DNA from 4 places in the Oceanospirillum sp. genome. Region 3 is predicted to be linked to each of the others. Evidence: predicted binding sites of a transcription regulator. Region 3 holds the regulator's gene; each other region holds the start of a gene.
The links. Region 3 encodes sigma-54, which starts transcription at its own class of promoters, with help from an activator protein. Its sites were predicted from a motif close to TGGCACNNNNNTTGCTNT; they were not measured.
Positions count from the first base shown of each region.

Region 1 (7,734 bases), on a different contig from region 3:
CCGTGGCTCGAGAAGCGTTGGAGCTTGGATTACAGCTTGCGGGGCTTGAAAGCCTGCGGGATCAGGATGCGGTAACCTTGTCAGGTGGTGAGCGGCAACGGTTGGCCCTTTTAAGAGCATGGTTATTAGAGCCGGGTCTGCTGCTGCTGGATGAACCCGCAGCAAATCTGGATGATGATTCAATTGAGCTAATGCATCGCTTAGTGACTGATTTAATTGATAAAGGAACGGTGATTATGGTGAGTTCTCACCAGAAAAATCTGCTCACGGATCTGTGTAATACCCGATGGAATATCCAGTCTGGCACGTTAGCTGCTTCCCGTATTGAGACTTAAACGGATGCGTTTGGATTCTGGCGGCAAAATAAGCCGGCCAGGTAAAAATAATCCACGGGTATTCCCTAGGCCGCATACAATAGATGTAATACCGATCTTTTTTGATAAGCGCAGGATTCGCTGTCTCAGACCTTAATAGGGATTTAATCCGGAGAGCCTCAAGCCATGAACAGTCAAGCAGTCCTACCTGATACCCGCGAGATTACCGCAGTTGTTCTGGCCGGGGGGCAGGGACAGAGGATGGGGGGCATGGATAAGGGATGGGTGCCTTTTAAAGGGCGGCCCATGATTCATCATGTTCTGGAACATATTGGTCCTCAGGTTCAGTCCGTGCTGATCAATGCCAATCGCAGTCTGGAAGAGTATCTGGCGCTGGGTTATGACGTCGTTGAAGATATTGAACAGGGTTTTCATGGTCCGCTTATGGGGATGCTGACTGGCCTGACTCATGCCAAAACTGACTGGGTGTTGTTTGTCCCCTGTGATATTCCTTTGTTACCGAACAATGTCGTTGAGAAGCTTTATCAGGCCATTGCCAAAAATGATGTGGATGTTGCCGTTGTTCATGATGGTGAGCGTCTGCAGCCAGTGATCTCTCTGGTGCGCCGAAGTCTGTTGCCAAGTCTTGAAAGTTGGCTGGCTGAGGGGAAACGCAAGATCGATCGCTGGTACATGCAGCATCGTATGGTTGTTGTGCCTTTTGACAGTCCGGAGGAAGATTTTATGAACCTGAACACTCAGCAGGAGGTTCAGGATCTGGAACGGCGACTCTGACATCATCTGTTCTATCCGGAAAAAGCAGCGCTAAGTCGCTGCTTTTTTTATGGTTTTTCTCACAGTGTGAGGCATCTGGACTTTATTGGTTCTTTTTTGACCTGTTTCAGAGCTGTCGTGGAATATTCCTTGCTCAAATAGACCCATACAACACGAAAAGGGCTCTGTTGCAGGGTCCTTGTGCGTCGCGAGATCGCTTGGCGCTAAACCAAATAGGATGGGTTATGTTGAATTATCCCCTGCCGGTGCTGGGTTTTTCGGCCTTTAGTGGCTCCGGTAAAACAACGTTGCTGAAAAAAGCGCTGCCAATTCTGGTCCGGAAAGGTATCCGTTGTGCTGTCGTAAAACATGCCCATCACGCTTTTGAAGTGGATCAGCCCGGTAAAGATAGTTTCGAGCTGCGCAAGGCGGGAGCAGCCCCCATGCTGGTGGCCTCATCTCAACGTATGGCGATGATGCTGGATTTCCCTGTGAGTGATGAATCACCGGTAAAAGATCCTGACTTGCAGGAGATGATCGATTTTTTACCCCTGCACCGTCTGGATTGTGTTCTTGTGGAGGGCTTCAAAGCGATTCCTTTCCCCAAAATTGAGATACATCGTCCGGAAACCGGTAAACCGGTTATCGCGTTGAATGACGCCAACATTATCGCCATCGCTACGAATGATGCCGCTAAGCTGAAAGAGAACCTGGTGGATTCTGGCGACGCGGTTAATGCTCTGCCTCTGTTAGACCTGAATGATCCTGAGGCGATCGCTGACTTTGTGATTGAGCAGGTGAAGCAGCAACATCAGGTGCTGGATGCTGAAAACGTCATCGAAAGCGGCACTAAACGTGTATAGGGAGCCTTGTCATGACATCAGAAAAGAATACGCCTCAGGCAGTGGTCAGTTGCTTTGATCAACCCGGTCAGTTGAGTGTTCAGCAGGGGCGTCAGGCGCTGCTGGATGCGGTGCAATCGGCGTCTCAGCCGCAGGTTATCCGGCAACCGATCGCAGAGCTTGCGGGCTGTGTACTGGCACAAAATGTGATCTCGCCGATCAATGTTCCTGCGCAGACTAATGCCGCGATGGATGGTTTTGCACTGGCGCTGCCGGAAGATGGCCGTGAGGTTTTTGAGCCTGAATATGAACTGATCGGCAAGGCATTAGCGGGTCACGGTTTTGATGGTGAACTGAAAACCGGTCAGGCGGTGACCATCACCACCGGGGCACCGGTTCCGGCTGGAGCTAACACTGTTGTCATGCGTGAGATCTGTCAGGCAGGTGACAACAGGATGGTGATCGACAAGCCGGAATCCCTGCGTCTGAACGACAATATTCGTCAGGCCGGTGAAGATCTGGCAACCGGTCAGATTGCCGTCAAGGCAGGTACCCGTCTGACGCCGGCCCATCAGGGCTTGATCGCCTCTCTGGGGCTGACAGAGGTTGCGGTATTTAAGCCTCTTATCGTTGCGGTGTTCTCCACCGGTGATGAGGTGGTAGCGCAGGGGCAGCCGTTACCGGCGCACAGTATTTACGATACCAACCGTTATTCTCTGATCGCTCTGTTGAAAAAGCTGCATTGCGAAGTGATCGATCTGGGCATTCTGCCGGATCAGGAAGCGGTGCTGGCGAAAACGCTGGCGGATGCAGCGGTTAACGCTGATGTGGTGATCTCCTCTGGTGGTGTTTCTGTCGGTGTGGCGGATTACATCAAAACGGCTTTGGCGCAGGTGGGTGAGGTCGGTTTCTGGCGCATGAATATCCGTCCCGGTCGTCCTTTTGCCTTTGGCCGTATCGGTGCGGATTTGTCCGATGAAGGCTCAGATTCAGCCTGGTTCTTTGGTCTGCCGGGTAATCCGGTGGCGGTGATGGTGACCTTTATGCAGCTGGCGCAACCGGCGTTACGCAAGCTGCAGGGTGAAAGCGGATGGCAACTGCAGGGCATTCCTGCGGTTGCAGAGGAAAAGATGCGCAGTCGCGAAGGCCGTACCGATTTTCATCGCGGTATTTTTAGCCTGACGGCCGAAGGGCAACTACAGGTACGCACCACAGGGACTCAGGGTTCCGGCATTCTGCGTTCCATGACCGAAGCCAACTGCCTGATTGAAATTGGCGATGAGTATGCGGCCATCGCGCCGGGGGATTCCGTGATGATTTATCCCTTTGCTGACCTGCTTTAAAAGCGGACAGTCGTTAATTGAAGCAAGTACTTCGTAAAACGTTAAAGAATAAAAACGATCACCGCCTCATGCCGGCTTTGCGGAACCGGGGCCTAAGGCGGGAAGTAGAGAGAACACTATGACTCAGCAAGCTAACAATCTGACCTCCGATACGGATCTGCATCCGGAAGGTTTTACCCATATTGATGCTAAGGGTGAGGCCAGTATGGTGGATGTGACCGAAAAAGCGGTCACCGCCCGAGAAGCTGTGGCAGAAGCGTATGTCGAGATGCAGCCGGAAACCCTGCGGATGATCGTATCCGGCGAGCACAAAAAAGGTGATGTGCTGGCGGTAGCCCGTATTGCCGGTATTCAGGCCGCCAAGAAAACCTCAGATCTGATCCCGCTGTGTCATCCTCTGATGCTGACCAAGGTTAAGGTCGAGCTGATTCCGGAACCGGAGAAAAACCGAATTCGCGTTGAAACCCTGTGCAAACTGGCAGGGCAGACCGGTGTTGAAATGGAGGCGCTGACAGCAGCCTCTGTGGCAGCGCTGACACTTTACGATATGTGCAAGGCCGTGGACAAAACTATGGTTATCTCGGGCACGAAAGTGCTGGAGAAAAAGGGTGGTAAATCCGGTCATTGGCAGATGACCAGCGATTCGACTGATCTTGCGCCGCAGGCAGGCTCTGCTTCTGCTCATTCCGGTACGGAATCTGCGGGTTATGCAGCAACTGACACGGCGACCGAAGGTTCTGTGGGCGTGCCCTGTGTCGATGTGCGTTTTTTCGCTGGTTTGCGTGAAGCCTTGGGCTGTGAGCAGATCAGCGTGGTACTGGATGACGCAGCGGTGACCTTGGCTGAGCTTAAAGAGCAGCTGATTATCTCCCATCCGGAATGGGTGAATGAACTGTCGGCCAAGAACCTTCTGATGTCGGTGAATCAGCAGATGGCTAAAGCATCGGCAACGGTTGAGGCCGGTGATGAAGTGGCTTTCTTCCCGCCGGTTACGGGAGGCTAATATGAGCTGTCAGATTGAGATTAAAGTTCAGGAGGCGGAGTTCTGCCTGGCTGAGGTTAACCGGTCGATCACGGAAAATCGCACCGATATCGGTGCGGTAGTGACCTTTTCAGGTCTGGTTCGGGATTTTAATGAGCAACCCGATGTACTGGCTTTGACCCTTGAGCATTATCCGGGTATGACCGAGCAGGCGCTGGAACAGATTGCTGCTGAAGCAGCGGAACGCTGGCCTTTGCAGGCGGTACATGTGATTCACCGTGTCGGCCGCTTAACACCCGGAGATCCTATTGTGCTGGTGGCCGTGGCTTCTGCTCATCGTCAGGCGGCCTTTGATGGTTGCAGCTTTGTTATGGATTTTCTGAAAACCCGGGCACCCTTCTGGAAAAAAGAGAATACCCGTCATGGGGATTATTGGGTGTCTGCCAGACGTTCAGATGATGCCGCCGCCCGGCGATGGAAGGAGGGGGAGGTATGACCGCTTCGATTCAGTCTGAACAGGAAAAACTGGTGGATGGCTTTGGTCGTCAGGTGACCTATGTCCGAATGTCAGTGACGGATCGTTGTGACTTTCGTTGTGTATATTGCATGAGCGAAGATATGACTTTCCTGCCCCGTGAGAAGGTGCTGACACTGGAAGAGATGTCTCTTGTGGCAGAAGCTTTTGCCGAACTCGGGGTGAACAAAATCCGCCTGACTGGCGGTGAACCTCTGGTACGCCGTAATGTGATGGAGCTGATTGAGCATATTGGTGATCTGCCGCAGATTACCGACTTTGCCATGACCTCCAACGGTTCTCAGCTGGGGCGCATGGCGGATGATCTGAAAGCCGCCGGTCTTAAACGGCTGAATATCTCTCTGGATTCCCTCGACACAGACCTTTTCCGTCAGCTGACCCGCAAGGGCGACCTGAATCAAGTGGTTGAGGGGGTTGATGCCGCTGTGGCAGCGGGTTTTAAGGGTATTAAACTGAATGCTGTGATTCTTAAGGGCCGCAATGACCATGAGATTTTGGATCTGCTGGAGTTTGCGATAGCACGTGGAATTGATATCAGCTATATCGAAGAGATGCCGTTAGGTGAGATCTCTGAACATCAGCGGGAAGAGACCTACTGCTCCAGTGATGAAGTTCGCGAGGTGATTCGTCAGCGCTATGAGCTGATGCCTACGACAGAAAAGACCGATGGACCGTCCCGCTATTTTCGTATCCCCGGCCTGAAAACCAAAGTCGGTTTTATCTCTCCCCACAGCCATAACTTCTGCAGTAGCTGTAATCGGGTTCGGGTAACCGCTGAGGGGCGTTTGTTGCTCTGCCTGGGTAATGAGCATTCCGTGGATCTGAGAGCGATTATACGGGCCAATCCGGGGGATATTGAGCCTCTGAAACAAGCGATTCGGGAGAGTATGGCCATTAAGCCGGAGCGGCATCACTTTACGACGGATGGTGATGTGCAGGTGGTGCGCTTTATGAATATGACCGGAGGCTGAGCTTGAGTCTCTGGCTTTATTCCGCCAGTCTTCTGGCTGCGATCAGAGCTTTATACCAATCACGTTTTGGCGCGGCTACCACAGGGGGACGCAGGTTCAGGTAGCTGACTTTGCGTTCTCTGGGTTTGGCAAACTGGTTCAGTACGTTCAGGCGGCTTTCTCTGGCGTGATAGTTGTCACGGAGGAAGGCGATGGCATCCTCACCCAGTTCAACCCGGTAGTGTTTTACCAGCGCCAGGGCCAGACGCTCAGCGGCTACTGAGAGATCATGCCGCTTCTCATTCGCCATCGCGGTACCCATGGCAGCTTTTGTCGCTGCGCTCATGCCCGGTTCAATGTCGTTCATGTAGATGGCGTTGGTGCTGTATATGGCGCGCTGGATTTCGGGGCGGCTCAGATGAATGTGGGGTTCCAGTGCTAATGCGATCTCAATAGCCAGCTGTTTCGCAATCTCCGGTGTGATGTGGTCTTCCGGAAGTTGTGCGCGCTCAACCCTGCCCCGAAGGGCTTTGTTACGTGCCTGATTAAGATCCTCAGGGGTCAGCTTATATTTGACCAGAAAGTCGTGCAGTTTCAGGCAGACGTCACTGATCGCCTCTTCATCCAGATAAATGGATTTTTCCGTTACCCTGAGACCCCGATGACCACTGCCGATCTGCAGTTTGGTATCACTAACGGAAAAAGTATCAACCGATCTTTCCCAGCGGTCCGACGCCTTGAGAAGCTGAACATGAATGCGGCCAATGCGCTCGTAGGCCCGTCGAATCTCTTTCCAGAGGTTCAGCGCCTCACCCAGTTGTCGGGATTGCTCTCTGATCCAGTCTTTATCAACTTTGGCTCTTTTTCGGCGGGCTTTACGGCAATATTCTGATAGGCGTTCGGCTGATTCATCCATGTAGTGCTCGGCACTTTCCACAAGAATGTCGGCGGACTGATTGATCTGCAGCTGCTCAACCTCTTCATCATCACTGGTACGTTGCAGAAGATACTGTTGATTAATAAAACTGGCCAAAGCGCGGATACGACTGAGCCCGGTAGCCTGCGCAATACGGTATTCGCTGCGGTTGCGTTCCATTCTGTCCAGTGCGTCTGCCAGCTCCCAACGGCCACGATAGGCGAAGGTAAGCATTGATATACGACGGCCACAGAGTAATTCGAAGGCTAGGACGATCATCTCTTCAACGTCCTCGTCGGACATCAGCAGATCATTTTCTTCTTCGATAGCGGCAAAAATACGTTCAATAAAGTTTTCCTGGCGGGGCATGCCCAATTTCTGGTCGGGACTGTCCCCCTGTAATCGGGTTCGGATATAGGGAATAGCATCCGGTTCGATGGATTCAAGCTGGACCAGAACGTGGCGAATGAGGAAACGCTGACTTTCTACCAGATCATCAATACGACGATCCATACCAACCTGACGATAGATCTCAATCTGGCTGATCAGGCGGGCAAAGGTTTTATTCAGGGTAAGGTCGTAGACTGCCTGCTTCAGGGATTCAGGGTCTAGGTCTGCCTTTTGCAATAGCAGCTTGGCGACATAACGCTGGCGCTGCTCCGGGTCATGCTGATGGGTGTGCAGATCCAGTACCTGCCAGCGAAGCTCCGGTAGTTGTTCCAGAACGAGAGACACACGACGCTTTTCTTCTTCAATTTTGGGTACCCGAGTCAGGCGATACACAATTTGCGCGACAATACCAGCCACACCGGTAATCACGGTGTAGATAATAAAGAAGATCAGGTTTTCCTGGGTGGGGGCCTTGTTATAACCCAGTACGTAGCTCAGCTGTGCTGCGATCAGGGTTACCGGACCTGCAGTCCAGGCCAGAGAGAGCAGCGAAATGCCCCAGGGCATCGTTGTAACCGCCTCGCTGATCTGGCGTATATGGGCAAAGCCTTCACGCTGGATAGAGACTTTTGTCGTTGAGCTGTCAGATTTTTTCCGACCAAAGAGGCCCATAGCTGGAATTCCATTT
Region 1 is NZ_CEYNZH010000029.1:57-7,790, forward strand. Features, by position in the region: partial or broken gene AC4GL5_RS12235 (ATP-binding cassette domain-containing protein) at 1-335, shown strand, start outside; gene mobA (molybdenum cofactor guanylyltransferase MobA) at 501-1,109, shown strand; gene mobB (molybdopterin-guanine dinucleotide biosynthesis protein B) at 1,334-1,951, shown strand; gene AC4GL5_RS12250 (bifunctional molybdopterin-guanine dinucleotide biosynthesis adaptor protein MobB/molybdopterin molybdotransferase MoeA) at 1,963-3,273, shown strand; gene moaC (cyclic pyranopterin monophosphate synthase MoaC) at 3,392-4,276, shown strand; gene moaE (molybdopterin synthase catalytic subunit MoaE) at 4,278-4,751, shown strand; gene moaA (GTP 3',8-cyclase MoaA) at 4,748-5,761, shown strand; gene AC4GL5_RS12270 (hypothetical protein) at 5,778-7,718, opposite strand.
Region 1: mobB (molybdopterin-guanine dinucleotide biosynthesis protein B) is a predicted target of sigma-54. The motif match lies at 1,228-1,245, and genes of this name have one in related genera.

Region 2 (7,734 bases), on a different contig from region 3:
AGGAGTCGAGCACCCAGCGGGTACGCTTGCCATGATAGCGGGCCAGTCGGTCCAGCTGTTTCTGATCTTTAAATAGTGCTTCCGCTTCACGAATGCCATCCCGGGTCAGGGGTTCAACAAAGGCCTGTGCGGCTTCTGTGATGAGCAGGGCGCATCGTTCAGGATGCTGTGCGGCTGAATGCACGGCCATTCCACCGCCCACGCTGTGGCCGAAAGCGATAAAGTGCTCCAGACCGAAGTCATCGCAGATCAGAGGAATAAAGCGCTCAGCCTCCAGGGGAATAAAGTTCGGATCAATGGCTTGTGTCACGGGGTCCGACAGACCAAAGCCCAAGCGGTCGTAGGCGATAACACTTCTGCCCGTTGACAGGGCTAAAGCTTCAGGAAAGTCTCGCCATAATCCGACAGAGCCTAAAGAGTCATGGTAGAGCAAAAAAGGGGAGGCTTTATGATCACCGCCTTCCGGCTGCCAGCGTCGGGCAAAAAGATTGCCGTAAGGTGTCTTAATCGTGCGGCTATCTGTCACGATTCTGGCTGTTGCTTCCAGTGATGCTGAGTCGGTTTTCGGTGCGGTTTGCAGAGGAGAATCCGTCATGATTTTCGATCCTGTTATTTTGTTTTTATTGTGTTTTCTGATGTGCTTTTCAGAGGCAAAATCGATACTGCATCCCATAATGCCAAGTATTCAGTTGGATTTCTTCGGCTCTCACCCTATTAGGTGAGACTCTATAGTCACTCTTTGGGCTGTACCGCGCGTCTTTATCGCTGATTTCTCAGGCATTGATTAATTAACCCCTGCTATTTTTAGCCCCGCTGATCTTTAAATCTGAATATTCGTATCCATCTGGAAAGTAACCAAGTCAATAAATCAACTTTGAACGATTTCTGGAGCAACTATGACTGATCTGTTTTCGCCGCTGAAACTGGGCGCTGTTGAAGTAGAAAACCGGGTACTGATGGCTCCGCTGACCCGCTGCCGTGCTGATGAGAATCATGTGCCGACCGACCTGATTGCAGAGCACTATGCGCAACGTGCTTCTGGCGGTCTGCTGATTGCGGAAGCGACCATGGCGATGGAAGGTAACTCTGCCTTCTGGCGTGAGCCGGGTATCTATTCTGACGCTCAGGTAGAAGGCTGGAAAAAGGTGACGGATGCCGTACATGCTAAGGGCGGCAAGATCTTCCTGCAGATCTGGCATGGTGGCCGTGCCTGTCATCCGGTACTGAATGACGGCAAACAGCCGGTTGCACCCAGTGCTATCGCGATTACCAATTCCGATATCCACACGCCGGAAGGCAAAAAGGCTTATACCGAACCCCGTGCACTGGACGATGCTGAAATTCCAGCCATCATTGATGGTTTTGTAAAAGCAGCAGAAAACGCCAAGCGCGCTGGCTTTGATGGTGTAGAGGTACACGGTGCAAACGGCTATCTGCTGGATGCCTTCCTGCGTGATGGTGCTAACCTGCGTGAAGGCCTTTATGGTGGTTCCGTCGAAAACCGCGCCCGTCTTCTGCTGGAAGTGATCGAAGCGGTCAGCAAGGTATGGGGTTCTGATCGGGTGGGTGTTCGTCTGTCGCCACTGAACAGCTTTAACAGCATGAAAGACAGTGATCCGGTTGGCCTGATGACCTGGCTGTCTGAAAAACTGAGCGGTTACAATTTGGCGTATCTCCACCTGATGCGTGCCGACTTTTTAGGTGAGCAGCAGATGGATGTGGTCACACCGGTGCGCGAGCATTATCAGGGAAATCTGATTGTGAACATGGGCTACAGCCCGCAGGAAGCGCAGCAGGTGGTTTCAGAGGGTATCGCTGATGCGGTTGCCTTTGGTGTGCCTTTCATCGCCAACCCGGATCTGCCCCGTCGTATTAAAGAAGGCGCTGAACTGAACCAAGCCGACCCGAAAACCTTCTACACTCAGGGGCGTGAAGGTTATAACGATTATCCATTTCTGGAAGAGCTGTCTCCGGCTTAATCACCTGACGGCAGAACAGAGGGAAAAATATGAGCGAAGCATCGCAGAACACAAGCTATACCCCACCCAAGGTCTGGAAATGGGAAGCGGGTAATGGTGGCAAGTTTGCCAATATTAACCGTCCCGTTTCCGGCGCAACGCATGAGAAAGCGCTGCCGGTGGGTGAACATCCGCTGCAGGTCTACTCACTGGCCACGCCAAACGGTGTCAAAGTCACCGTTATGCTGGAAGAACTACTGGAACTGGGTTTCAAAGAAGCAGAATACGACGCCTGGCTGATCGATATTATGGAAGGCGATCAGTTCAGTTCCGGCTTTGTGGAGGTGAACCCTAACTCCAAGATTCCGGCGATGATGGATCACAGTGTTAATCCGCCCCAGCGTGTCTTTGAGTCAGGGTCTATCCTGCTGTATCTGGCGGAGAAGTTCGGAGCTTTTATCCCGAAAGATCCTGTAGCAAAAACCGAGTGTATGAACTGGGTGTTCTGGCAGATGGGCGCAGCCCCGATTCTGGGCGGCGGCTTTGGTCACTTCTATGCCTACGCGCCGGAGAAGTTTGAATATCCGATCAACCGCTACACCATGGAGATCAAGCGTCAGCTGGATGTGCTGGATAAACGTCTGGCGGATAACCCGTATCTGGCGGGGGAAGAATACTCCATCGCCGATATGCTGGTCTGGCCCTGGTATGGTGCGCTGGTACTCAACCGGGTGTACGACGCGGCAGAGTTCCTTGAAGCTGACAGCTACACCCACGTGATGCGCTGGGCAAAAGCGATCGATCTGCGCCCTGCGGTTCAGCGTGGCCGCATTGTGAATCGCACCTGGGGGGAAACCTTCGAGCAGTTGCGAGAGCGTCATAGCTCAGAGGATATTGAGAAGGCCATTAACAGGTCGTGATCTTTATTCAGGAAGCAGTCTGGAGACGACTGCTTCCTGACGGTGCCTATGGCCGGTTTAGAATACCCAGCCAAGCGTTCCATAGAGACTCTGGGATGTGCTGTATTTGTCGGATGTGGCAGCAGCTTCAAGACCGACCTTGAGGTTTGGCAGACTGTCCGGTGCAGGTGTGTAATCAACAGCAATGCTGGCAATACCACCAACAGCAGAATCTGAGCTTTTGCTGCGATTTACCCTGTCGTATTCCCAGTCTGGGCCTACTCTGTCTTCTTCCCAGGATTGAGTGTGGCTGGATTTCTGCTCGTATTCGGTATAGGTCAAACCGAGGCCTGTTTTGAGCGTAAATTGTTTGCTCAGGTCCTGAAAATAGACGCCTTTTACTGCCAGTTGTTGCGTTTTTAAATCTGTTTCCCATTCTTCTTCATATTCATTGGGTGTTCCTCCACTGATACCTGACGGTAGTGCTGGAATCTCGCCAGGGCTTCTGGCCTGAATCTCTTTTTCGGCATCAGTTACCGTTTGACGGTAACTGACTTCTACCCCCAATGATTCATCACGATAACCCAGAGTAAAGCGCTGATCAGCGCTACTGGAGCCCGGTGTTAACCGGGTATTGTCTTTGAAAGTAACGGTATCATCATCCTTGTTGATTTGAGTTGTACCCAGACCAAATTGAATGTAGGTGTTTGCCATGGCCTGAGGTGTGCTCAGTAGCATAGGTGACACCAGAAGAAGTGGAAGTGCCAGATTCTTTTTCATAATAAGCTCCGTGCGATAGATGTATTTAATTACTAGAACTTGTGATTAGGGGTTAAGGATGGTTAGTGAATCGACGTCAAGCTCAGTCTCATAGTCTTCCTGATCCAGCTCTCCCTGAAGTAACAATTGGCCCTTGTGTGCAACAAGCTGGCCACGCCAAAGATGATTATCGATTTCAACCACAAGCGTTCCGCTAGCGTCTCTAAGTAGGTAATCATCGTCAGAAAGCCGTTCGCTGATATGACCTTTAACGCAGATAATGCTGTCGTCCGGAAGGTTTTTAGCTTCAGCTAAAGAGATTAGGGTCGTGCAGTCTGCACCATAGGCTTCGGCTGTAATAAGTAAGGCCAATGCTGATATCAAACGAGGAGAAGGACGCATACTAAGCTCCGTTGGTGATTCGGTAGGCTCAGTATCCGTAAACAAGAATTAAGTTTGTATTAAGTAGGCCCGGAGGAGGGGGTTAGGTGTTACTTTACGTTTGTATTTTGGGAAAGAGTAACGCTTAATCCCGGAGAGGCGTCTGCCAGCTTGAGGATGAATCCATGCTGCTCCGCAATCTGTTTGCAAATTGAAAGCCCTAGCCCAAGACCTTCTTTCCTCTGATCCTGCCGGACAAATGGTTCTAGCATTAGCTGACGTTGTTCGTCAGAAATACCTGGGCCATCATCTTTTAAAACCAGAAAGTCGCTTTTTTCTGGATTTAGTTCCAGAGATACCTGTGTTGCCCCCTTTGCATGCTTAATCACATTTAAAAGCAGGTTTTCTACCAGAAGACCGAGGAGTGTTGAGTCGCCTTTTAGCGGTATATCCTGAAGATTGAGACTCAGGCTAAGCCCGGCTGCTGAGATTCGGGGTTCCAGGCGTTGACAGACATCGATCAGAGTCGATTTCAGGTCTAGGGTTTCTGCTTGTTGTTGCCAGTAGCCGGATTCAATGCGGGCCAGAGTCATAAGCTGCTCTACAACCCTTATCAGCCTGTCTACTTCCTGGCGCATCGCTGCTAGGTCTGTATCAGGTAACGCAAGCTCAAGCTTTAAGGTTGCCAAAGGGGTGCGTAGCTCATGAGCCACGTCACTGGCAAAGCGTTTTTCTCTTTCCAGAGTTGATTTGATTCCCTGCATTAGCTGATTAAGGCTGACACTGATGGCCTGAAGTTCTGTCAGGCGTCCGGACGGTTCAAAGTCTGTCAGGTCATCGGCTTTGCGTTGTTCTATCTGGCGTACCAATTTGGATAGAGGGGAGGTAACGATACTAAGCAAGGCCATGAGTATCAGAAGACTGAAAACGTTACCAATGAGTACCGGTAGCAGGGTGTCTTCTATTACATCGCCCTTAATATCCGCTGCCATATCATCTCGTCTTAGCAGTTTGATCAGCAGGTTACCCTCTCTGAGTTGGTAGCCCTTCCAGGTATGCCCCTGAAATACCAGTTGAGTGACACCACTTTCCGGACTTCCGTAACTTCTTTCTATCTCAAGATTACTGACAAACCAGCCTTCTTTGATATGTTCGACAGAGATCAGAAAAGTGTCTTCGTCATCATCAATAAAAGATTCACTCAGAAACTGTTTTAATTCATCAGGTTCGATATGGCCTCGGTGAAGCATGCGTGACAGTAGCTCTGTTTGTTGACGAATATCCTCGTACAGAAGTTCGCTTAACTCATCATCAACGGCAAGCCAGGTAACGACAATGCTTGTCACAGCTGTTATCAACATGCTTAGGCCCAGAATCAGAGCCAACTGTTTGAGCTTAATACTCTTTTTCATCTAAAGGCTCTTTTTCATCTGAGGGCTCTTTTAGTCGGAAGCCATAGCCTCTTATAGTTTCGATACGTTCTTTGCCCAATATCTTTCTTAGTGCGTGGATATAAACATCTAATGTATTGGATTCTGCCTCACTGCCGAGACTGTAAAGCTGTTGCATGAGTTTAGATCGACTCACAGGCTGGGCGCCGGCATGAATCAGAACGCTTAGAATTTCATGTTCTTTCTTCGGGAGTCTGATTGGGCATTCATCAAGACAGAACCTATTCTGAACCGGGTCCAGAGTAAGGTTACCTGAGATGATAAGTTGTGATGCCTGGCCCGCAAGCCTTCTCAGTTGTGCTCTCAGGCGAGCAAGAAGTTCGTCAGGTTCAAAAGGCTTAACCATGTAATCATCGGCTCCCATATCCAGTCCCAGCACCTTGTCATCAAGACTATCCCTGGCCGTTAGGATTAGAACCGGAGTTGTGTTTGAGTTTTGGCGGATAGATTGTAGAAAAGTGATGCCGTCGCCATCAGGTAGGCCCAGGTCAAGAAGGATAAGATCGTAATCCTGGGCTAAAAGGTGGTTTTTTGCATCAGACAGAGATCTAACCCACTCAACCCGGTAGCTGCTTTTAAGGAGCCTAATGAGCGCACTGCCCAAAGGTAGGTCGTCTTCAATCAATAACAAGTGCATGTTAAGCCAATGGTGTAGAAAGAATGAAAAAGATAGCTTGAAAGCCTGTCCTGTATTGTATCGATAATAACTTAATTTTTTATTAACCATTGGCAGGCCTTTTTCAGAGAGGGGCTGACCTTTTAAAGCTTCCGGGTTTACCGGATGACTGAGATTAAGACTGCAGGGTCTTAACCTCAGTTTTTGGCTTGAATGACCTTCCTTCCTTTCTATGTTTCGTTCAGCCTCCGTATCCAAAACGGGTCATTTCTTATGGTGCACCCTACTGCTTCGTCTGTTCTTTCATGGTGCGAGCGCCATGGCTTTCTGTGGGCGCTTTTCAAGCTTTTTGCTTTTAACTCTCTGAAAGTATTGCGGTTTCCTAAACGTGGCACAATTCTTCAATATTCCTTGTAAGAAATATATTTTCTCAAAAAGAAAGGGGATGTTATGAAGCTAGTGAGTGCAGTAATCAGACCCCATGCATTGAACGATGCACGGGAAGCGTTACAAGAGCTGGGCGTGAACGGCCTTACCACCACAGAGGTTCATGGTTATGGGCGACAAAAAGGCCATACCGAGCTTTACCGGGGCGCAGAGTACAGCGTGGAGTTTCAGGCGAAAGTGAAAATTGAAGTTGCGGTCAAAGATGACTTTGTTGACCAGGTGCTTGAAGCCATCACAAAAAGCTGCAGCAGCGGCAAAGTCGGTGACGGCAAGATTTTTGTTTTAGATATCGAGCGGGCTGTCCGGATTCGTACCGGTGAAACAGGCGAGCAGGCACTTTAGGAGTGAAAAATGGATAACTTAGTCATTGAAATTGGTTACGCCCTGGATACGTTTTATTTCTTAATAAGCGCTGCTTTGGTGATGTGGATGGCCGCTGGTTTTGCCATGCTGGAAGCTGGTTTAGTAAGAAGTAAGAATACGGTAGAGATTCTGAACAAGAATGCACTGCTCTACGGCATCGCCTGTATTGTTTACCTGTTTGTTGGCTACAACATTATGTATCCGGCTAACCCGGTTTCTTCTGTCATTCCGGGGATTGATTTCTTCCTGGGGGCGGATAACGCAACCGCTGATGTGGTATCGGGTGCTGAAGGTGCGCCGTATTACTCCAGCATGTCTGATTTCATATTTCAGGCCGTTTTTGCCGCAGCCACCATGTCGATTGTGTCCGGTGCTGTAGCTGAACGTATGCGTCTTTGGCCTTTCCTTATTTTTGCCATTGTGATGGTTGCTGTGATCTATCCGGTTGAAGGTTACTGGAAATGGGGTGGTGGTTTCCTGGATGAGATGGGTTTTCAGGATTTTGCCGGTTCTGTCGTGGTTCATATGGCGGGTGCCTCTGCAGCCCTGGCTGCGGTGATTATGGTTGGTCCGCGTAAAGGCCGCTACACGAAAGAGGGTAAACCTGTTGCGATCCCTGGGGCTAACCTGCCGATGGCGACCTTAGGTATGTTTATTCTCTGGATGGGCTGGTTCGGTTTCAACGGCGGTTCAGAGCTGAAAATTGCCAATGTTGAAGAAGCTAATGCGGTCGCTAAAGTCTTTGTGAATACCAATGCCGCTGCGGCTGCGGGTATGGTTGCAGCCGCACTTCTGGCGCGATTCCTGTTTGGTAAGACAGATCTGACGATGACGATCAACGGCGCACTGGCGGGGCTGGT
Region 2 is NZ_CEYNZH010000009.1:70,999-78,732, reverse strand. Features, by position in the region: gene AC4GL5_RS06175 (alpha/beta fold hydrolase) at 1-595, opposite strand, end outside; gene AC4GL5_RS06170 (alkene reductase) at 897-1,979, shown strand; gene yghU (glutathione-dependent disulfide-bond oxidoreductase) at 2,009-2,878, shown strand; gene AC4GL5_RS06160 (AcfA family outer membrane beta-barrel protein) at 2,936-3,637, opposite strand; gene AC4GL5_RS06155 (YgiW/YdeI family stress tolerance OB fold protein) at 3,683-4,018, opposite strand; gene AC4GL5_RS06150 (ATP-binding protein) at 4,108-5,409, opposite strand; gene AC4GL5_RS06145 (response regulator) at 5,393-6,322, opposite strand; gene AC4GL5_RS06140 (P-II family nitrogen regulator) at 6,515-6,853, shown strand; gene amt (ammonium transporter) at 6,863-7,734, shown strand, end outside.
Region 2: AC4GL5_RS06140 (P-II family nitrogen regulator) is a predicted target of sigma-54. The motif match lies at 6,454-6,471, and genes of this name have one in related genera.

Region 3 (7,734 bases):
TTGCTGCAGAAGGTCGGCAATATCATCCGTATCCAGGCCTTCGGTTGCTGTCAGGAACTCTTCCGGATTCATCCGTTTCAGATAGATCGCCTGAATATCATCCACAAGATGCTGAAGAACATCACCCTGAAACTCAGGTTCGATCAGATTCCAGAGGACATCTCGTTCTTTCGGAGGGGATGATTCAAGCAGGTGCGCGACATCCTGAGCCGGTAAACCACGGTTCAGCATTCGGCGTACTTGCGCAAATGAGCCTGAGTCCATCGCGTTGGTCAGACGTTCAAGCATTGGAGGAATATCCTGATTTTCGCTGGCCATAGGTTACCGTGTCGATGAAAGAGTTCGCGTTAAGAAAGATGATTGGGTTAAAACGTTTTCCGGTTTGATACCTGATTGGCTAATCCTTTGATATTAACTGTATTTTTATAGTCGGCCAAATTTCAGCAGATTTAAGCAAGCGATTAGGATCAGGCTTCGTCACCAAAACCATTTTCAAACAGCTCAAAAACAGCCTTTCTGACTTCTTCCACCAGTGCTTCATCAGCGTCTACCTGGACAGAGAACTCCGTGCCTTGAGGCGAACTCATCATCATCAGAGCCATCATATTTCTGCAGTCCGCAGAGCGTCCTGATTCTTTGTGGTGGAGCTGGATTCTGGCAGCATCAAAGTCTGTCGCCAGCTGAAGTAGCTTGGAGGCTGGCCGCAGATGGAAGCCTTTGCTATTACTTACCGTTACTGTGAACTCAGGCATAGCTTTATCCTAGTCTTTGTTTGCCAGACTAAGGTCCCGATGTCTGACCAGAGTTTGAGGGTGCTGATGCTTAAACTTGTCGGTCAGCTGTTCCGCAACGAATACTGACCTGTGCTGTCCACCAGTACAACCGATTCCTACGGTAATATAGCTGCGGCTACTGGCGATAATGCTGGGGAGCCACTTTTCAAGAAAGCCGGCGACATCCGATACCATGGCCCGGACGCTGAAATCCTGTTCCAGAAAATCAATAACGGGCTGATCGAGTCCGGTATAGACCCTAAGATGTGTTTCCCAGTATGGGTTAGGCAGGCAGCGGACATCAAAGATAAAGTCACAGTCTTTTGGTATCCCGCGCTTAAAACCGAAGGACTGAAACTGTATGGCGACATTGGTTTTGGATTCAGAGTTTTCCAGCTGCTGAGTGATGATCTCACGAAGGTCATAGATACTCAGGTTACTGGTATCGACTCTGAGGTCTGCTTGTTCAGCGATCTGCTCAAGAAGATTGCCTTCTTTTATGAGCGCTTCGGCAAGAGATACTTTTTCAGAGGACAAAGGATGCTTGCGCCGGGTGGCATTGAAACGGTCAATCAGGGTGCCATCATCCGAATCCAAGTAGATGATACGTGCATCATAGCCCTGAGATTTCAGCTTTTCGAAGTGAGGCTGAACACCGGATGGGTCGGTGACGATATTGCGGGCATCAATGCTGACTGCAACCAGATTATTGGAGCCAGGAAGATTATCCGGAAGCTGGCTGAGTAAGCCGATGGGAAGGTTATCAATGGCAAAGTAGCCCAGATCTTCGAGCACATGGAGTGCAATACTTTTACCGGAACCGGATCGTCCACTAATAATAACCAGTTTCATCTCACATCCCTTTTACGCGTGGTTCAGTCAATTCTTGTTAATGCTTTTCTGAATGGGCTGCAGTTTATCAACCGTTTAAGTGTAAACGGATCAGGCCCGAATAAGAGGTTAGCGAAAGATAAGGTCATCGGTATTACAAAAGATACAGAAGACCTTATCAGTATGCTATTTGTGCCCGGATGGATTACTTCGGTAGCAGATAAAGGCTTTAGCTCTGAGTCCAGAGTTCGTACAGCCCCTCGGAACCCACCGCTTCGCGAAGCTGTCGACAGAAATCGGGGTCAGAGAATTTCTCTGCCAGACCGGATAACAACTGAAGATGGTCGTCGGTTGCCTCCTCTGGAACCAGCAGAATAAACAAAAGATCAACAGGTCGTCCATCGATAGAGTCGAAGTCAACCTTATCTTTCAGGCGAATAAAGGTTCCTATACTTTCCGAGCAGTTTTTAACCCTGCAATGTGGAATGGCAATGCCTTCACCAACACCAGTACTTCCCAGTCGTTCCCGTGCAATGAGGCTATCGAAAACCTCGGTGCTTTCAAGAGTGGGAATCTGCTGAGAGATAAACTTGCTGAAGAACTCTAGGAGACGCTTTTTGCTGCCTCCGGGAACCCCGTCAAGGGTTCTCGGAGGAGTCAGAACTGAATTGAGTAACATGGATATCAGTTATGCTCAATAATTAGCGGGCTGCCGCACCCTGTTTACGGGCTTGGGCCTTTTCTTTGTGTTTGATCAGCTGGCGATCGATTTTATCCGTCAGCATATCAATAGATGCATACATATCTTCAGCTTCTGCGGTGGCATGCAGATCTGCGCCGGCTACGTGCAGAGTTGCTTCAGCAATCTGACGCTCTTTTTCCAGCTTGAGAACAACCTGTACGTTAGTGATGTTATCAACGTGACGCTCAAGACGCTCAAACTTGGTAGAAACGTACTCTTGCAGAGCTTCAGTTAATTCCAGGTGTTGACCGGTAATATTCAATTGCATAAATAGCTCCTTATTATTCGCGGTCTTGCAATTTTGATTGTATCGTTTTTCAGGTATTTGCAAAGCGTTTTTTCTAAATTGATTTTAAATCAATTTCTTACGTTCGTTCGACGGGGGGATATTCATCGCTTCGCGGTACTTGGCGACGGTCCGTCTGGCGACCTTAATTCCCTGCTCAGCCAACATATTGGCCAACTTACTGTCGCTGAAAGGTTTCCTCGGTGGTTCATCGGCAATCATTTTCTTAATCATAGCCCGAATTGCGGTCGAGGATGCTTCACCACCTGCGGTAGTACCGACATGACTGGAGAAAAAGTACTTAAGTTCAAAAATACCCCGGGGGGTATGGATATATTTCTGCGTCGTTACCCGGGAGATGGTGGATTCATGCATGCCGATGGCATCTGCAATGTCATGCAGGACCAGTGGTTTCATGCCTTCTTCACCAATTTCAAGAAATGCCTGCTGGCGCTTCACAATCTCAATGCCAACCTTGAGTAATGTCTCGTTGCGGCTATGAAGACTCTTCAGGAACCAGCGTGCTTCCTGAAGCTGGTTTTTCATAAAGGTGTTATCCCGGCTGTTGTCGGCCCGCTTGATCAGACCAGAATAAGCACCATGAATACGAATTTTGGGGGCTATATCCGGGTTCAGGTCGACTTTCCAGTGATCCTCTTCACGGGTAACAAAAAGATCCGGTGCAATGTACTCAGCATGTTCTGTCGAAATAGAAGACCCAGGTTTAGGGTTCAGGCTACGGATCAGCTCAATGATATCCTGAAGCTCAGGTTCTTTAACTCTCAGACGACGCATAAGCTGTGCGAAATCACGACTACCCAGAAGGTCGAGATGCAGGGTGATCAGTTTACGGGTTTTTTCCAGCAGGAAGGCGTTAGCATCCAGAGGCTCCAGCTGAACGAGCAGGCACTCCTGCAGGTCTTTAACGGCACAACCAATCGGATCAAGGTGCTGAATATATCCCTGAACGGCCTGAACGTCCTCTATCTCAAGCTCGTATTCTTTATTCTGGAACTCAGGTCGGCTTTGCAGGCCTTCATAGATCTCTTCGATCGGGGACGAGAGGTAGCCATCAGGATCAATACTGTCGATGATCGCTTCTGCGATCAGCCGATCGCATTCCGGCAGGCCTGACAGGTTTAATTGCCAGAGCAGATGGTCCTGCAGCGTTTCTGTGATGATGCCGCGCTGCTCAAGATAGGAACCGTCATCATCACTTGGGGCTGATGATTGAGTATAGAGGCTTTCCTGATAGACATCATCCCAGCCACTGTCCACTGGTAGGTCTTCAGGGATCGAATCCTGCCAGCTGTCTTCCGCTGTTGCGGTATAGTTTTCCAGCTCAGCATCCTGACTTTCATTACTGCTGGCAGATTCACTTTCGGATTTGCTCTGGTCCTCTTTGTTGCTCTCGGAATCTGAGTTTGCTTCAGTGGCATCATTTGCTGAATTAAACTCGTCTTCAAGCTCCAGCATAGGATTAGATTCAAGGGCTTCCTGAATCTCCTGCTGTAAATCGAGAGTCGATAGCTGCAACAGGCGTATCGCCTGCTGCAGTTGAGGTGTCATGGTCAGACTCTGACCAATTTTAAGCTGTAAGGCCGGTTTCATAGATTACGGCTTATTCCCAAAGTGGTTATAACTTGAACTCATGGCCGAGATAGACATCCCGTACCTGCTGGTTGTCCATGATGTTGGCGGCATCGCCTTCAGCGATAATCTGCCCTGCACTGACGATATAGGCTTTTTCACAGATATCCAAGGTTTCCCGGACATTGTGATCCGTGATCAGTACTCCGATATTTCGCGCTTTCAGCTGGCGAATGATCGACTTAATTTCGTTCACTGAAATAGGGTCAACCCCGGCAAAAGGCTCATCAAGCAGAATAAAAGAGGGCTCAGTCGCCAGTGCTCGGGCAATTTCAACACGGCGGCGTTCACCACCGGAAAGACTCATACCCAGGCTTTTCCTGATGTGTGTAATGCTGAACTCATTTAACAGGCGTTCGAGGTGTTCTTTACGCTCTTTTTTACTGAGCTCTTTGCGGGTCTCAAGAATGCCCAGAATATTGTCTTCAACCGATAGCTTGCGGAAAATAGAGGCTTCCTGTGGCAGGTAGCCCACACCTTTCTGAGCTCTGCCGTGCATTGGCAGCGGTGTAATATCTTCGTCATCCAGAGTCACGTAGCCCGCATCAGAGCGAACCAATCCGACGATCATGTAGAAGGATGTTGTTTTTCCGGCACCATTCGGTCCCAACAGACCTACAACCTGTCCCTGATTGACCTCAAGACTGATATCTTTAACAACCTGTCGTTTTTTGTAGGTTTTGGCAAGGTGTCCCGCCTTTAGGGTTTTCATTTCTGCTCCTTACCATTGTTCGGGAACAAAATGATTTTTACCCGGCCATCATCGGACGGAGCATCCTTATTATTGTCTTGCCCCCAGGCCTGAATGCGCTTGGTTTGCAGATGGTAGCGAATACGCTCACCGCTGAATTGGTCCTTGCCGTTTTCAAGTTCAGCCTGCCGGGTCAGTTCAACCTCCTGAAGAGCAGCTTGGTAGACGATAGACATTGCATAGGCATGTACAACGGGATCTTCAGGTTTGGGTTGTTGTTGCAGGTGAACCCGGTTGTCTTTGCCCTCGGCAATGATTTTGTCTATTTCACCGTCAGCCTTACGATAGACGGTGACTTTGTGGGCGTCCACTTTAAGACTGCCCTGTTCAATCTCGACATTACCGGTATAGATAGCAATTCCCTGATCCGGAGTAAACTCGGCACTGTTGGCAAGTACGCTGATCGGTTGATCGGTATCGCTTTCAAGGGCCTGTGCTGGTTGAGATAACAGGAAGCCTGACAGTAGAGCCGTTACACAAAAAAGACCGAATTTCCGCAAACCCAACAGCATAGTGATACTCATTGGCATTATCTTATTCCTGCTTTAGTGAAGCTGCGTCATCAGACTCTTGCTGACCACCTTTTGGGGCATTCAGTTGCGGCGCTTGCAAAGGCTCTGTACGAGTCTGATAGCGTCCCTGAACCTGGCTCTTTAGTTCAATTCTGTTGGTGGTCATATCTGCAAAAAGGCCGACTGAGCGAGTATCCCCTTCAGGGATGCTGATAAGTACAGGTTGCTCTGTCGAAACCTGATCTTTGTCCAAATCAATGTTCAATTGCTCAGTAGTTAGTTTGAGCCGGACATCCGGTTTACCTGAGTCGCTGACGTCATTTTTTATCATCTGCCAGACTATAACATTTTGATTTAATTGGAAATGACTGCCGTCACCTTCAACCAGGCCGCTGTTCGCAACCGCCAGCCATTGAGGTAAACCATCAGGGGTATAAGTGGTGATCTGAGGTTTGTCCAGAGCGGTTAATTCGGTGTCCGGATAATGCAGCAGGCGTTCCGATTTCAGTGAACGGTTTAGGTTGCCATTGATATCATATTCCAGAAAGTGGCTGTTGACGGTGTAGTAGTCAGGCTCGGACTGGCTGTCGGGTATATCGGAAAAAAGGTCAAAGGACTGCGGGCGCTGAACATCCAGAAAGTGCACCGCAAGACCTAATATCCCCAGACCTATAAGGCTAATAAAGCGCTTTTTAAGTCGGCTTCCAAACAACATGATTTAGCAGCCCAAAAGGTAGTGGTCTATGGCATCCTGCAAGGTGCCCTGGGCTTGCATAATAAAGTCGCAGACCTCCCTTACCGCTCCCTCGCCACCTTTTCGGTTCGTGCACATATCTGCATATTGCATCATATATTCAGGTGCATTAGGGACTGTAATGCCCAAGCCAGCAGTTCTAATCGCCGATAGGTCGGGCAGATCATCACCACAGTAGGCGATTTGTGACCAGGATAGTTGCTTGCTTTCCTGAATACTCTTCAGGGCAACTAACTTGTCTTCGCGGCCCTGAAACAGTGTTTTTATGCCCAGAGCCTGAGCGCGCTGTTCAACCATCTTGGAGCGTCGGCCCGTGATAATGGCAACTTCTACACCGCTCGCCTGAAGCATTTTGATGCCATGGCCATCGAGACTATTAAACGCCTTACTCTCGCTGCCATCGGCATGAAAGTACAGGCTGCCATCCGTGAGCACACCATCCACGTCCAGAGCCAGCAGGCGGACAGAACGGGCTTTGTCTTTTGGTGTGTCGGTATAAGACATAAAAAAACTCCAGAATTTGACTTTAATCCCGCTTGATCGGGGAAAAGTAATGGCTTTTAGCCTGAGAATACTTAAGCAGTTAAATGACCCCTGCACGAAGCAGATCATGCATATTGAGCGCTCCAACAGGGTGATTACTTTGGTTGGTCACCAACAAGGCATTAATCTTCTTCTGTTGCATCACTTCAACGGCTTCTGCAGCAAGCTGATCGGCTGAAACGGTGATCGGCGCTGACGTCATTACATCATCTACCAAAACCGTACGGATATCTAAACCTTGGTCTAGCGTTCGGCGAAGATCACCATCGGTATAGATCCCCAAAAGTGTTCCTGTTGCAGAGACAATCCCTGCCATTCCGAGGCCTTTTTGAGTGATTTCCAGTAGTACGGCCTTCAAGGCTGTACCCGAATTTACCAACGGCAGACGGTCGCCAGAGTGCATGATATCAGAGACTTTAAGCAACAAGCGGCGACCAAGGCTACCGCCCGGATGGGAAAAGGCAAAGTCTTCAGCACTGAAGCCGCGGGCTTCGAGAAGTGCAATGGCCAGCGCATCACCGATAACCAGGGCGGCCGTTGTACTGGAGGTTGGTGCCAGATCGAGAGGGCAGGCCTCCTGTTGAATATCGATCAGCAGGTGGGCATCAGAGAATTTCGCCAGAGTGGAGCTTTTGGAACCCGTAATACTGATCAGTGGAATTGCCTGTCGTTTCAGTAGTGGCAGTAGGGTCGTAACCTCGGAAGTTTCTCCGGAGTTAGAGAGTGCGATAACGACATCACCACGGGTGATCATTCCCAGATCTCCGTGACTGGCTTCTCCGGGGTGAACAAAAAAAGCCGGTGTGCCTGTGGAGGCTAGTGTTGCCGCAATTTTATTACCGATATGACCGGATTTCCCCATGCCGGTGACAACCACTCGCCCTTTGCAATT
Region 3 is NZ_CEYNZH010000010.1:62,519-70,252, reverse strand. Features, by position in the region: gene mgtE (magnesium transporter) at 1-318, opposite strand, end outside; gene AC4GL5_RS06705 (HPr family phosphocarrier protein) at 468-752, opposite strand; gene rapZ (RNase adapter RapZ) at 762-1,625, opposite strand; gene ptsN (PTS IIA-like nitrogen regulatory protein PtsN) at 1,834-2,283, opposite strand; gene hpf (ribosome hibernation promoting factor) at 2,306-2,614, opposite strand; gene AC4GL5_RS06685 (RNA polymerase factor sigma-54) at 2,699-4,243, opposite strand; gene lptB (LPS export ABC transporter ATP-binding protein) at 4,269-4,994, opposite strand; gene lptA (lipopolysaccharide transport periplasmic protein LptA) at 4,991-5,563, opposite strand; gene lptC (LPS export ABC transporter periplasmic protein LptC) at 5,568-6,260, opposite strand; gene AC4GL5_RS06665 (KdsC family phosphatase) at 6,264-6,803, opposite strand; gene AC4GL5_RS06660 (KpsF/GutQ family sugar-phosphate isomerase) at 6,883-7,734, opposite strand, start outside.

Region 4 (7,734 bases), on a different contig from region 3:
TCGGGCTGTGTTACCACCCCCCAGGTATCCTTTTTCCAGAACCGCTACATTGGTAATGCCGTGATACTTGGCAAGGTAATAAGCGGTCGCAACACCATGGCCACCTCCGCCAATAATCACAACGTCATAGCGTTTTTTCAGCGAGGTTGGCGGGGGTAGGTCGGCATCTTTCTCAAAAGGAAAGTCACCGTTAAGACCGTATTTTAGAAGTGCAAAAGGCATAAACCTTCTCCTGTCTCATCAGATCAACTGATGCAATATGTTTCACCTGGCTGCTGGCGGGCGGCCAACCACTTACGACTGTTGCTGTCTTGCGGCGATCAGAGTGTTCTTCATCAGGCAGGCAATCGTCATAGGACCGACGCCTCCGGGCACCGGGGTAATGGCATGAGCAAGCGCTTCAACGGCGGTATAGTCCACATCACCGACCAGCTTGCGCTTACCATCACGCTCGATGACATTGATCCCCACATCGATGACGGTGGCACCGGGCTTAACCCATTCAGGGCCGATCATTTCAGGGATACCGACTGCCGCGACAAGAATATCGGCCTGCTGTGCCAGTTTTTCCGGCTCAGGCGTGCGCGAATGCACAACCGTCACGGTGCAGTTCGCCTTCAGTAACAGAGCGGCCATCGGTTTGCCGACAATATTGGAGCGGCCGACCACCACCGCATGCTTTCCGGATAGGTCACCCAGTGTTTTATTCAGCATGATCATGCAACCCTGAGGTGTGCAGGGCACCAGAGAGTCTTTACCAACACTCAAGGCCCCGACATTTTCCGGGTGGAAGCCATCCACATCTTTAGCGGATGAGATCGCAGCAATCACCTGCTCTTCATCCAGATGAGCGGGCAAAGGGAGCTGTACCAGAATGCCATGCACCTCAGGGTCAGCATTCAGCGCATCGATCAGGCTATTCAGAGTGTCCTGAGTCGTTTCAGCAGGCAGACGGTGTTCAATGGAGTTAATACCTGACTCGGTAGCACGGGCGATTTTGTTACGCACATAAACCTGACTGGCAGGGTCGTCTCCCACAAGTACAACCGCCAGACCCGGCTTGAGGCCAAAGGTCTGATGGAATGCTGCTGCATCCTCTGCGACCTCTTCCAGCACCTGAGCGGAGATCACTTTTCCGTCAATTCGTGTCGCCATGATCTCCCCTCCTACTTGAAGACAACCGTCTTGTTGCCATCCACAAAGACACGATGCTCGGTATGCAGTTTCACCGCCCGGGCCAAAGCAACCGTCTCGGTGTCACGGCCTGCCGTAGTCAGCATTTCCGGCCCCATGGTGTGGTCTACCGTTTGCACTGACTGCTCAATAATCGGACCTTCATCCAGATCAGCGGTGACATAATGCGCCGTAGCACCAATCAGCTTTACGCCACGGTCATAGGCCTGATAGTAAGGTCGCGCACCTTTAAAGCCCGGCAGGAAGGAGTGGTGAATATTGATCGCCTGGCCAGCCAGATGCCCACAGAGATTGTCAGAAAGGATCTGCATATAGCGGGCAAGAATGACCAGTTCAGAATCGGTCTCTTTAACGATATCCAGCAGCGCTTCTTCCTGTTGTGACTTGTTCTCTTTCGTCACCGGTAAATGTACAAAACGGATACCCTCACGCTCGGCCATCGGACGGAGATCCTGATGGTTCGACACAACAGCGGTGATCTCGATATTCAGATCGCCTTTGTTTTTGCGATACAAGAGATCACTCAGACAATGATCCGCCTTAGAAACCATAATCACCGTTTTGACCGGCGCGCAGGCATTGTGCAGCGTCCACTCCATATCAAGGCGCTTGGCCACCTCGGCAAAACCCTCTTCAATACTTTTTCCGGTATCTTCGGCTGAGCCTTCTCCCTGAAAATGAAAACGTGTACGCATAAAGAATTTGCCACTGTCCTGATCATCAAACTGCGATTGCTCGCTGATGTAACAGCCCTGCTTGGTCAGATAACCCGCAACATCGGCCACAATGCCGCTTCCAGCCGGGCAGGTTGTTCGTAGGATGTATTCGGTTTTGTTCGTTGCATGAGGCATTTTCAAAATCCTGTTTACTTTTTTCAGGGTGCAGAAACCCGCAAAGCGAAATGCTTTGAATAAAAAAACTGTTCTGGTGTTAAATTGTGCCGGAGCTACCGAAGCAGCTCCGGTCGGATAAGGATCAGACGATCGGTTTAGAAAGACTGCCCCGGAATCCAGCTGGTCCCCGCCAGAGGAACACGCGCCATAGCCGCGGCTTCTACGTTCAGTGCCACCAGATCTTCCGGTTCCAGATTTCTCAGGTCATTCTTGCCGCAGGCCCGTGCCAGGGTTTGTGCTTCCATGGTCAGAACCCGCAGGTAATTCGCCAGGCGACGACCACCTTCAACCGGGTCAAGACGCTTGCTCAACTCAGGATCCTGAGTGGAGATACCCGCAGGGTCTTTACCTTCATGGTAATCATCGTAGTAACCCGCAGCAGAGCCGATCTTTTTAAATTCGGCATCCCATTTAGGGTGGTTACAACCCAATGCCACCAGGGCTGCCGTGCCGATTGCCACAGCATCAGCCCCCAGCGCCATCGCCTTAGCCACATCAGCGCCATTGCGGATACCGCCGGACACGATAAGCTGAACTTTGCGGTGCATCCCCATCTCCTGAAGCGCCTGTACCGCCTGAGGAATAGCCGCCATCGTCGGAATACCCACGTGCTCGATAAAGACTTCCTGAGTAGCAGCCGTACCGCCCTGCATCCCATCGACTACGATCACATCTGCCCCGGCTTTAACCGCCAGTTTGACGTCGTAGTAGGTACGGGTTGCGCCCACTTTGATGTAAATAGGCACCTGCCAGTCGGTGATTTCACGCAGCTCCTGAATCTTAATCGCCAGATCATCCGGCCCGGTCCAATCCGGGTGACGACAAGCGGAACGCTGATCAACTCCCATTGGCAGTGTGCGCATTTGCGCAACACGATCGGTAATCTTCTGCCCCAGCAGCATGCCGCCGCCACCCGGTTTAGCACCCTGTCCCAGGACAACTTCAATGGCATCAGCCTTGCGCAGGTCATCCGGGTTCATACCGTAGCGGGATGGCAGATACTGATAGACCAGTTTAGTGGACTGTCCTCGCTCTTCCGGGGTCATACCACCATCACCTGTGGTCGTTGAGGTGCCAACAGCGGAAGCCCCCCGGCCCAGTGCTTCTTTAGCATTCGCCGACAATGCGCCAAAGCTCATACCCGCAATCGTGACCGGGGTTTCGATCACAATAGGTTTTTTGGCAAAACGGGTACCTAACGTCACTTGGGTGTTGCACTTCTCACGGTAACCCTCAAGCGGGTAACGGGACATGGAAGCACCCAGAAACAGCAAATCGTCAAAATGCGGCACTTTGCGTTTAGCACCAAAACCACGGATGTCGTAGATGCCACTTTCCGCAGCACGGCGGATTTCAGTCATGGTCGCCGCATCAAAGGTTGCTGACTCACGCAGACCAGCTTTTACGTTCAGATCTTGTTCACTCATCTTCTTATCCTCGTATCTGCGAAATCAGTAGGCGCTGACGTTATCGACTTTGAAGTTATACAGCTGACGGGCAGAGCCATAGCGCTTAAAATCTGCGGGATCTTCATCCATACCTGCGCGGTTCAGCAGATCGGCCAGGTAGTCCAGATGCTCCTGGCGCATCTCTTTTTCGATACAATCGGCACCCAGCGAGGCCACACTGCCTTTCACGAAAATTTTGGTTTCATAAAGAGAATCACCCAGCGCGTCTCCGGCATCACCACAGACCACCAGCGCGCCAGCCTGCGCCATAAAGCAGCTCATGTGGCCCACATCACCACCGACAACAATCTCGGCACCTTTCATGGAGATACCGCAACGGGCGCCAGCATCACCTTCAATCACCAGCAAACCACCATGGGCAGTTGCACCGGCAGACTGGGACGCCTGACCTTTAACGCGAACGATGCCGGACATCATGTTTTCTGCCACGCCCTGACCGGCGTTACCATGAACGACCACATGGGCTTTTTTATTCATACCCGCGCAGTAGTAACCCGCATGTCCCTCAATATCGACACTGAGCGCAGCATCCAGACCGCAGGCGATATTGTGGTCGCCCTTGGCACCGGTGATCTTCCATTCACGCTCAGTACACTCGCCGGACTGCTCATGCAGAGCCTGATTTACTTCGCGCAGCGAGTTTGTTGCCAAATCAAGTGTTTTCATAATCCAGTTTCCTCGTATTTAACCGTGTCAGCCGATGCGCTTAGCTGCGTTCCCAAACGTAAATTTTGGCCGCTTCCGGCTCCCAAACTTTCGCCTTTTCAATGCCCGGTAGCGTGGTCAGGGCCTGATATTCGGAGGCCATTGCCACGTAGTCGTCAGTTTCAGCCAGAACCGCTGGCTTGCAGGCAATCGGGTCACGTACCACAGCAAAACCGTCCCGTGTACCAATGGTGAAGGTAAAGAAACCATCCAGCTCCTGCAGGGCGTTCTCCAGAGCCTGTTTCAGGGTGTCGCCCTGCTGCAGTCGATGCATCAGATAACCGGCAGCCACTTCAGAGTCATTTTCTGTTTCAAAATGAATGCCCTGTCGCTTCAGCTCCAGACGCAGACGGTTGTGGTTAGAAAGGGAACCGTTGTGCACCAGACACAGGTCTTCACCGGTTGAAAACGGGTGAGAACCCGCCATAGTGACCGCGGATTCAGTCGCCATACGGGTATGACCGATGATGTGCGTGCCCTGCATCCCCTTAAGGCTGAAGTTCTCTGCGATCACTTCCGGCAGGCCGACCTCTTTCAGGATCTCAATAGAGTGGCCAGCACTCAGAATCAGCACTTCAGGCGTATGGGTTTCAATAAAGACTGTCGCTTTGTCGGCATCACAGTGCATTTTGAACACGGCGACGGTGTCATTCTGAAACCAGCTGACCTCAGCATTCAGCTCAGCACGTACCTTCTCGGCCAGCGCTTCCCAGTTGTAGTTCACATCTTCATGGCGCAGGGTCAGTTTGGTGCCATCAGCAACCTCATCACCATAAATCGCAAAACCGGCACTGTCGGGGCCACGGTCGGTCATCGCGATCAGCATGGGTTCAAACAGGGCGCCCAGCTGGCTTTCCAACGCGGGGTTCTTCAGGTAGAGACCTACGATTCCACACATCGCATCATCCTCACTTCAAAAAAGAGTCATAAAAAGTCATATCAAAGAGACAACATCCGACTCGCCCGCTGATATCAGGTCGAGCGAAGCCGTTCCGCTTAAAACAGTCTTAAGCGGGCTCTATCCATTGGAAAATAGGTAAAACTCAGATCAGATCAGAAGAACTCACCGTAACGGGCAACTTCCCAGTCACTGACATGGCGGCAGTAATCGATCCACTCATCTCGTTTCAGGCTGATAAATTCGGCCATCAGGTCTTTGCCCAAGGCCTCAGTCAACACAGTGTCTGCCTCTAGGGCATCCACTGCCTCACCCAGATTTTGGGGCAGAATCTCAATACCTTTCTCGGCCAGATCCTGGTTGCTCATGACGTAGAGGTTTTCATTCACCGGATCTCCGGCTTCCAACTCACGTTCAATACCATCCATACCGGCTGCAATCAGTGCCGCGTGTACCAGGTATGGGTTACAGCCGGAGTCCGGCAGTCGGAATTCAAGGCGACCGTAAGGGATACGCACCATGGCAGAACGGTTGTTATCGCCGTAGCAGATATAGGCCGGAGCCCAGGTGGCTCCGGATGCGGAGCCGCCCACAACCAGTCGTTTATAAGAGTTCACCGTAGGTGCAGAGATGGCACACAGCGCCTTGGCGTGGTGAAGCAAGCCGGCGGTGAAGTGATAGGCCATTTTCGATAGCCCCATACCGTGCTTGTCGCTGTCATCCCCGAACAGGTTTTTGCCACTCTCATCACAGATGGAAAGGTGGAAATGCATACCGTTACCTGTGCGGTCGGATGCGGGTTTCGGCATAAAGGAGCACACCATACCCAGGTCGTTGGCAATCTCACCGGCAGCCATACGCACAAAGGTGAAACGATCTGCCGAGGTTAGTGCATCGCTATAGGTGTAGTTGATCTCAAACTGGCCGTTGGCGTCTTCATGATCGATCTGATAAACATCCATATCGACTTTCTGCAGGCTATCAACCAGTTTTTCCAGAAACTCACGGGAGCGGGATAATCCCTTATAGTCGTAACAAGGTTTAGTCAGCGTATCGGTATCGTCTACCGGCCCGAGGGAGCCATCGCTGTTACGTTTAAACAGTGAAAATTCAGGCTCCAGACCGGTATTCAGTGTCCAGCCGCGACTGCTCAATCGTTTCAGTTGCTGCTTGAGTACAACACGACTGTCATAGGGATAAGGCTTACCCTCCACATAACCATCACAGGCGATTCGGGCGTAACCCGGCTGCCAGGGAACAATACTCAGGCTGCTCAGGTCGCCACGGGCCAGAAAGTCCGGGCCGTGCGGCTCCATCCCTAAACCCCATACAGCGAAACCAGCGAAGCCAGCGCCCTTTTCAACGACATCCATCAAACAATGGGCTGGCACGGATTTCGTTTTGGCAACGCCATGAATATCAACAAACTGTGCAAGCACATACTTGATGTCATTCTCGTCACAGAAACGCTCTACATCTATCGGCATCGGGTCACTCCTAAATCGTTTAGGTTTCTTACCTTCCCGTCAGGCGATTTAATTTCCCTTCAGGAATATTTATTTACATACAAGAAAGCAACCGTCATGCCAGAAAATTTCCTAGCAGGAATATTTTATTCTCAAAATAACTAACCCTTTGATTTTTATACAGAAGTGAAAATATATTTCCTGCCAAGAATACTGATTACGAAAAGTACAAGGTATAATGCACCAGTTGTTATTGGGGAAACTGCAGGCATTACGCGCAAATCCAGTGCACCGCCGCATTAAATTGGAGCAAAAAAATGGATCAGAACCGCACTGAGGAGTTCAGTCTCGATCAGTACATCGGCATGGTGGTTAAGAAAGCCCGAGTTGAACAGGGACTTAAAATTACCGATGTCGCCCGTATCTCCAATATCAGTCAGGGTATGATCAGCAAAATTGAGAATGCCCAGGTATCCACCAGCCTCGAGACCCTGAATCGATTGTGCAACGCCATTGGGCTGTCAATCTCAACGTTGTTTACTGACTACAACCGCCCGGAAGGCAGCGCTCAGTTCACAAAAGCGGGTGAAGGGTTAGAGGTTGTGCGACGGGGAACCGATAAGGGTCATAACTACCAGCTGCTAACGTATCAACGTGGTGGAAAGAAAAACTTTGAGGCATTTCTAATTACGATGGATGATCTGGCAGAGGTTTTTCCAACCTTCTCTCACCCGGGTCAGGAGTTTGTTTATCTTCTTTCAGGTCGTCTTCAATACCGTCATGGCAATCACCTGTATGAGATGAGCGCCGGTGACAGCCTCACCTTTGACGCAGAAGTTCCTCATGGACCGGAGCAGCTTTACGATGTACCGCTTCAGCTACTGTCGATCATCAATTACTCAGAATAAATAGGTAGGAAGTGATAGCAACCGGCTGACAGAAACAAAAAAGCGCTTACCTGGCTCTGATAAAACCGGTAAGCGCAATGGGTAAAGCATCGGAGGGTCTTTCTAGTTATTGCAAGACATTAAAAATTACTTGTCGTTAGTGAATTCCGGATAGGCTGCCATGCCACATTCGTGAACATCCATGCCTTCCATCTCTTCTTC
Region 4 is NZ_CEYNZH010000009.1:62,958-70,691, forward strand. Features, by position in the region: gene AC4GL5_RS06095 (FAD-dependent oxidoreductase) at 1-222, opposite strand, end outside; gene folD (bifunctional methylenetetrahydrofolate dehydrogenase/methenyltetrahydrofolate cyclohydrolase FolD) at 295-1,155, opposite strand; gene purU (formyltetrahydrofolate deformylase) at 1,167-2,045, opposite strand; gene AC4GL5_RS06110 (FMN-binding glutamate synthase family protein) at 2,183-3,514, opposite strand; gene AC4GL5_RS06115 (protein glxC) at 3,539-4,222, opposite strand; gene AC4GL5_RS06120 (class II glutamine amidotransferase) at 4,263-5,159, opposite strand; gene glnT (type III glutamate--ammonia ligase) at 5,315-6,646, opposite strand; gene AC4GL5_RS06130 (helix-turn-helix domain-containing protein) at 6,943-7,533, shown strand; gene amt (ammonium transporter) at 7,660-7,734, opposite strand, start outside.
Region 4: glnT (type III glutamate--ammonia ligase) is a predicted target of sigma-54. The motif match lies at 6,731-6,748, and genes of this name have one in related genera.